2 regions of the Rhizobium skierniewicense Ch11 genome follow, and region 2 is predicted to be linked to the other one. Evidence: predicted binding sites of a transcription regulator. Region 2 holds the regulator's gene; the other holds the start of a gene.
The links. The regulator LexA, encoded in region 2, represses DNA repair genes until DNA is damaged. The targets are predictions, from matches to a motif close to TGTTCNNNNTGTGTTCNG.
Positions count from the first base shown of each region.

Region 1: EKM04_RS14770 (ATP-dependent helicase) is a predicted target of LexA. The motif match lies at 1,695-1,712, and genes of this name have one in related genera.

Region 1 covers NZ_RXPG01000021.1:107,890-111,307, forward strand. Annotated here, with positions in the region: gene EKM04_RS14760 (efflux RND transporter permease subunit) at 1-297, opposite strand, end outside; gene EKM04_RS14765 (efflux RND transporter periplasmic adaptor subunit) at 294-1,448, opposite strand; gene EKM04_RS14770 (ATP-dependent helicase) at 1,754-3,418, shown strand, end outside.
Region 2 covers NZ_RXPG01000011.1:102,411-105,828, forward strand. Annotated here, with positions in the region: gene EKM04_RS11225 (ComEC/Rec2 family competence protein) at 1-224, shown strand, start outside; gene EKM04_RS11230 (glutathione S-transferase family protein) at 246-923, opposite strand; gene lexA (transcriptional repressor LexA) at 1,319-2,032, opposite strand; gene EKM04_RS11240 (VOC family protein) at 2,237-3,109, shown strand; gene kdsA (3-deoxy-8-phosphooctulonate synthase) at 3,109-3,418, shown strand, end outside.

The sequences.
Region 1 (3,418 bases), on a different contig from region 2:
GAACTGCGATGTGGAGGAAATGGATTTGACGCCACTGACACGTGCAACCGCACCCTCGATGGTCTGCGTCACCTCCTGGTCGATGGTCTGTGGCGACGCGCCGTCATAAGTCGTGCGCACGGTGATAACCGGACGGTCCACATCCGGCAATTCACGCACATCGACGCCGACGAGCGCAGCAAGACCGGCGACCACCAAAAGCGTGTTGATGACGGCGGCGAGAATGGGACGACGAACGAAAAGCGCCGTTAAGGCGAGCTTGGAATCGGTTGCACCGGTTGGCGTCTGCTCCGTCATTGGCTGGCGACCTCCGGTGCCTTCTTCTGGTCCGCAGTACGGACCGAGCCGCCCTCACGCACACGCTGCAAACCTTCGATAACGATTGGTTCGCCTTGGACCAGTTCGGCCTTGACCAAAACGGAATCCGGGTTGCGCTGAACGACCTGAACGCGAACCTTGTGCGATTTGTCATCCTTCACGCGCCAAACATAGGAGCCTTCGGCATCCCACTGCACGGCCAGAGGATCGACAGAGGGATAGTTGTCGCCGGTAAATCCCATGGTCACGGCAAAGGACATGCCTGCACGCAGATCGTCATTGGCATTCTCGAACACGGCACGAACGCGCACGGTGCGGCTCGCCTCATCAACGCGGTTGTCGACAGCTTCGACCTTACCCTTGAATGTCTCGCCGGGACGCGAAATCGACGTCGCTTCCACTGGCATGCCGACCTTGATGGCTGTGGTGAAGCGCTCGGGTGCCCAGAAGTTAACGAGAATTTTCGAACGGTCATCAATGCTGACGATGCTTGTCTGTGTCGTTGCATTGTCGCCGACATTAATCGCCACAATCCCGGCGATACCATCGATCGGCGCAAGGATGTTTCGGCGCTTGAAATTCAGCTCGGCAGTGCTGACTGCAAGCTTGGCGGCTTCCTCGGCAATCTGCGCATCGAGCACATCCAGCCGTGCAACGGAACGCAGATTTCGGTACGAGGTCGATTTCTCAACGGCACTTCTCAAAGACACCTGTGCCTTCTCACGCTCGATGACCTGCTCGTCATCGTCGAGCCGCGCCAGCACGTCACCTTTTTTGACACTCTGACCTGACGAAACCAGGATTTCGGAAATCAGACCGGATGCCTGTGGCGTCACCACCACGGACTGAATGGCCTCGCCATTGCCGATGGCGTTCAGTCGGTCGTTGATGGTGCCCACCTTGACAGGCGCTATCGAAACAAGGGTGGCGCTATTGCCGCGTCCACCGCCCTGTCCGCGCCCTGCCCCACCGCCAGCGGGTGCGGAACCGGCTTTGGCCGCAGGTTGTTCAGGGCTCGCAAGTCCCGCTTTCGCAAGCACGTTTCTGCCATCGGGCGACATAAACACCCATAGACAGACGCCAGCACCCACAACAGCCAGACTGACACCGACCTGCTTCCAAACCTTCATATAATTCTCCGACGTGAAACTCTTCGCTACCGCGGATCAACAGACTGCGGCCCCTCTCATAATTACCCGCAGTATCCGTGCTTGCCTGAAACAACACAACGCACAAATTCGTTTCTTACATAATGGTAATTTACGACGCTTTTCTATCGATAGCCCCGTTTGCAACCTCTCATAGACGCATCGATGAGCACTAACGCAACGCTAATATAGAAAATGCCTTGGAATGGGCGCTTTGCCGGTTGATACCGGAATAAAAGCAGAACACGGTTCTGGCCTTTCACCGCCGAATCACTACATTGGGCCTCATGAGCAATAGTTTCGACGATATGCCGTTCTTCGACGAAGAACCTTCCGAGCCTCGCCGCCAACCTGCAACCTCTGACCAGGCGGGCGGTCTGGGAATTGCCGCGCGCGCCATGGCCGCCCGCGATCAGGGACGCGCGGCACCGGATTACCTCTCCGGCCTCAACCCCGAGCAGCGCGAAGCTGTCGAAACGCTGGAAGGGCCCGTTCTGGTTCTCGCGGGTGCGGGCACCGGCAAGACGCGCGTGCTGACCACGCGTATCGCGCATATTCTCGCGACCGGCCGGGTCTATCCCAGCCAGATCCTCGCGGTGACCTTCACCAACAAAGCGGCGCGCGAAATGAAGGAACGTATCGGCGTTCTCGTCGGCGGCGCGGTCGAAGGCATGCCATGGCTCGGCACCTTCCACTCCATCGGCGTCAAACTGCTGCGCCGCCATGCCGAATTGATGGGTTTGAAATCCGATTTCACCATTCTCGATACCGATGATGTCGTGCGCCTGTTGAAACAGCTCATCCAGGCCGAGGGTCTGGATGACAAGCGGTGGCCTGCAAAACAGTTTGCCGGCATGATCGACGGCTGGAAAAACAAGGGCCTGACACCGCCGGAAATTCCGGAAGGCGACAGCCGCGCCTTTGCCAATGGCAAGGGCCGTGAGCTTTACGCAGCCTATCAGGCACGTCTAAAGACGCTGAACGCCTGCGATTTCGGCGACCTGCTGCTTCACCCCATCACCATCTTCCGAAATCACCCCGATATTCTGAAAGAGTACCATCAGAAGTTCCGCTACATTCTGGTGGACGAGTATCAGGACACCAATACCTGCCAATATATGTGGCTGCGGCTTCTGGCGCAGCGCTCTAAGGGCCAGCCGCAAAACGTGTGCTGCGTGGGTGATGACGACCAGTCGATCTATGGCTGGCGCGGCGCCGAGGTAGACAATATCCTGCGTTTCGACAAGGATTTTCCCGGCGCAAAGGTCATCAAGCTGGAGCGCAACTATCGCTCCACCGAACATATTCTCGGTGCCGCCGGTCATCTGATCGCCCACAATGAAGGTCGCCTCGGCAAGACGCTGTTCACCGATCGCGCCGAACCGGATGATGAAAAGGTCGTTGTCCACGCCGCATGGGATTCGGAAGAGGAAGCCCGTGCCGTCGGCGAGGAAATCGAACAGCTTCAGCGCACCAAGCATCCGCTCAACAACATGGCGATCCTCGTGCGCGCCTCGTTCCAGATGCGAGAATTCGAAGACCGCTTCGTGACACTGGGCTTGAACTACCGAGTCATCGGCGGTCCGCGATTCTATGAGCGTCTGGAAATCCGCGACGCGCTGGCCTATTTCCGCCTTGTCTGCCAATCGGCAGACGATCTGGCCTTCGAGCGCATCATCAACACGCCAAAGCGTGGTCTGGGCGACACCACCGTGCGCAACCTGCATGATTACGCGCGCGCCCGCGACATTCCCATGCTGGCCGCCGCCGCAGACATCATCGAAACCGACGAGTTGAAGCCCAAGGCGCGCAAGGCGCTGTTCGACGTCGTCCAGGATTTTCGTCGCTGGCAGGGTCTGTTGGAAAACACCGAGCACACGGTGCTGGCCGAGCAAATCCTCGATGAAAGCGGCTACACCGCCATGTGGCAGGCGGACAAGACCGCCGAAGGT
Region 2 (3,418 bases):
CGTGTCGCTCCGGTGCTCTTCTCATCAGCGCAGACACATTGCGACGCACGGGATCCCTCGAACTTTGGCTTGGAGGGCAGGGGCGGCCTGTTGCGCGTGCCAAAGCCGCGATGCAGGGACAGAACCGGTTGTGGACGATGCATCGCAGCTACGATTGGCGTAGCAAAAGCTACGATGACGCATTGCCTGATCATATCCAGCAGATGCTGTCTGTCAGCCAATAGGCGCCCGCTCCGATCATTTACCTATCTGGTGCGCAAGTCTTCCAGCCACTCTCCAGATGCTCTCGCTTCAGCCTCATGCTCGGCATCGCGCCAAACCTCCTGCAGTGCCGCTGTTTCCCATTTCTTCATGGACGGAAGAGACAGCAGCAATTGCTTGTAGGTCTCACTTTTCTCCGACAAACCCGTTCCATAAGTCTGAAACCGAAACGCAACAGGGCAGAAAAAAGCATCAACCGCCGTGAGGGTCTGTCCAGCAAGAAATGGACCTCCGAACTCAGAAAGGCCCTGCTGCCATAGAGCATCGATGCGGGAGATGTCATGCTGGAGGCTCCCGGTGATCTGGCTTGGTTTGATCCGTAGACCGACGCACATGGGGTGCTGGTTGCGCAGCGTCGAGAAGCCCGCATGCATTTCCGCAACCGCTGACCTGGACCAAGCGCGTGCTTTCGCGTCATCGGCCCAAACACCTGGGTGTCGTTCGCCCAAATATTCAATGATCGAAACGGATTCCCAAATCGTAAGATCACCATCAACGAGGCATGGGACCTTGCCTGTTGGCGAGAACGACTGGAAGTCGTGAACAGTCTCCCCAAACGGCACCAGCTTTTCCTCAAACGGTATAGCAAGTTCTTCCATCAGGACCCAGGGCCGCAAGGACCAGGAAGAGTAGTTCTTATTGGTTATGTAAAGCTGATACATCCGAAGCCCCCTGTTGAAGAACCGTGTTACCGCAGGTCATGTGATGGATACAGAGGGCCTACGAGATGGAAGACTTCAATTTATTTGATGCTTGGTAATCCATGCGAGACTGAAAAAAGGGGTGCTTCGACACGACTTCCGGGTCAAAGGCCATCATGAACACATCACTGAAAAACATCTGGAAGCGCAATCGTCATGCGGCTCATGACATCAAGGTCATCGCCAACATACCGGCGGTAACGTGACGGGATAACGCGGCGCAAATCGCACTCCCGCGACCATCAAAATCAAGGCTCCAGCAATCAGCAGCAATTTGAGACGAAATCAGCGCAGCGGAAGCCGCGCTGTGGCGAGAAAACGCCAGAGAATTTCGCGACCCAAACCATGCGATGTGCTCAATGGTACCGACGAATGAGACCGACCAGCTTGCCTTGGATTTTTACACGATCCGGTCCAAAAATTCGTGTCTCGTACGCCGGGTTTGCAGCTTCCAATGCAATGGATGCGCCCTTGCGGCGGAAACGCTTCAATGTCGCCTCCTCATCATCCACGAGCGCAACAACGATATCGCCGGGGCTTGCTGTGCTTCCGTCGCGAATAATGACAGTATCGCCGTCAAAAATTCCCGCCTCGATCATCGAATCGCCTTTGACCTCAAGCGCATAATGCTCGCCTGAACCCAGCATATCCATGGGCACGACAACGTCATGCGTATTGTTTTGAATGGCGGAGATGGGAACGCCTGCTGCGATGCGTCCCATGACAGGAACACTGACGGCGTTGGACAGGGCGTCGTTTGCCGGTGCTGGCGGCTCGACTGTCTTCGATTTGCCGAGGCTGCCTTCAATCACGCTTGGTGAAAACCCGCGTGGCGGCTTTGCTGGGGGAGTGTAGGACTCAGGAAGCTTGATGACTTCGAGCGCCCGGGCACGATTGGGTAGTCGGCGAATGAATCCGCGTTCTTCCAAGGCTGTTATCAGCCTGTGAATGCCGGATTTCGAGGCGAGGTCGAGTGCGTCCTTCATTTCATCGAAGGAGGGGGGCACGCCCGATTCCTTCATCCGTTCATGAATGAAGAGAAGCAATTCCTGCTGTTTGCGCGTGAGCATGGACAATACCCTTGGATTTCGAGGCGAAGATTCGCGAAACAAATACAGAACAGACACTATATGTTCCATATGTGTTCTGCAATCCCCTAAAATTTTGTAAAGTTCCTATTATTGTGTGTCTTTGCGCGTGACATCATCGTCCTGTAGGAAATGTTATAGGAACACGGCGTTGTTTGTCGCCGATAAACGGATGTGGATTTTCAAATGGCTCGCGACATCGATCACCTTGTCCTGCCGGTTTCGAGCCTGAAGGAGGCACGTGAACGCCTTTCAGCGCTCGGTTTTACCGTCTCTGCGCGTGCCAAACATCCGTTCGGCACAGAGAACGCCTGCGTCTTTTTGAAGGATGGAACCTATCTGGAGCCATTGGCAATCAGCGATGCCGATACGTATTCGATGAATGCCGTGAGCGGGATCGCCTTCGTCTCAAGGGATAAACGCTTTCGCGATAAGCGTGGCCCGAACGGAATATCTGCCCTTGTTGCCAAGAGCGACAATGCCGATTCGGATCATGAGCAGTTTGTTGCGGCAGGTTTATCCGGCGGGGATCCATTCTCATTCAGTCGTCCCGTGACATTGCCGGATGGCAACACCTCGCAGGCGAGCTTTCGACTGGCCTTCGCAGGCGACAACGTGAGTGATGTCTTCTTTTTTTCGTGCCAGCGCATCGCAGCACTTCCGGCTGATCGCTCCGATCTTGAGGGCCACAAAAACGGCGTCATCGGTATTCGTGAGGTCGTGCTGAGTGCAGACAGACCCAGCAACTTTGAGCGCCTGATAGAGTTGGTTTTCGAAGCGAAGGCCGTTGGCGGAGATGAGGAAGAACTTTATTTCCAGGCATCGAACGTTGGCCTTCGGCTCGTTACACAGGCAGCAGCCCGGCATCTCCTTGACGTATCCCAGCAACGTATCGGTCCGGGGTTGAACGGTGAAGCAATTGTCTTTTCCGTGTCCGATCTCGCCGTGACAGCAGCCGTGCTTGCTGCTAATGGCGTTGCATACACGCGTAAGGGCGCTCGGGTGCTGGTTCAGCCAGCCTCCGGCCAAGGCGCAATATTTGCTTTCGAGGAGTTATGATGAGCGTTCGCAACAATCTTGATGTTGTCGTCGGCGAAGGAGCCGGGCAGGTAACCTTTTCCAACACGAAGCGTTTCTCGCTCATCGCCGGGCCGTGCCAGATGGAAAGCCGTGATCATGCCTTCATGATTGCGGAAAACCTCGCCGAACTTTGCGGCAGGCTTGGGATCGGGCTGGTCTACAAGTCTTCCTACGACAAGGCCAACCGCACATCTCTGTCGGGACAGCGTGGCATTGGCATCGATAAGGCGCTGGAGGTCTTTGCGGAGCTGAAAGAGCAGTTCGGATTTCCGGTTCTGTCAGACATTC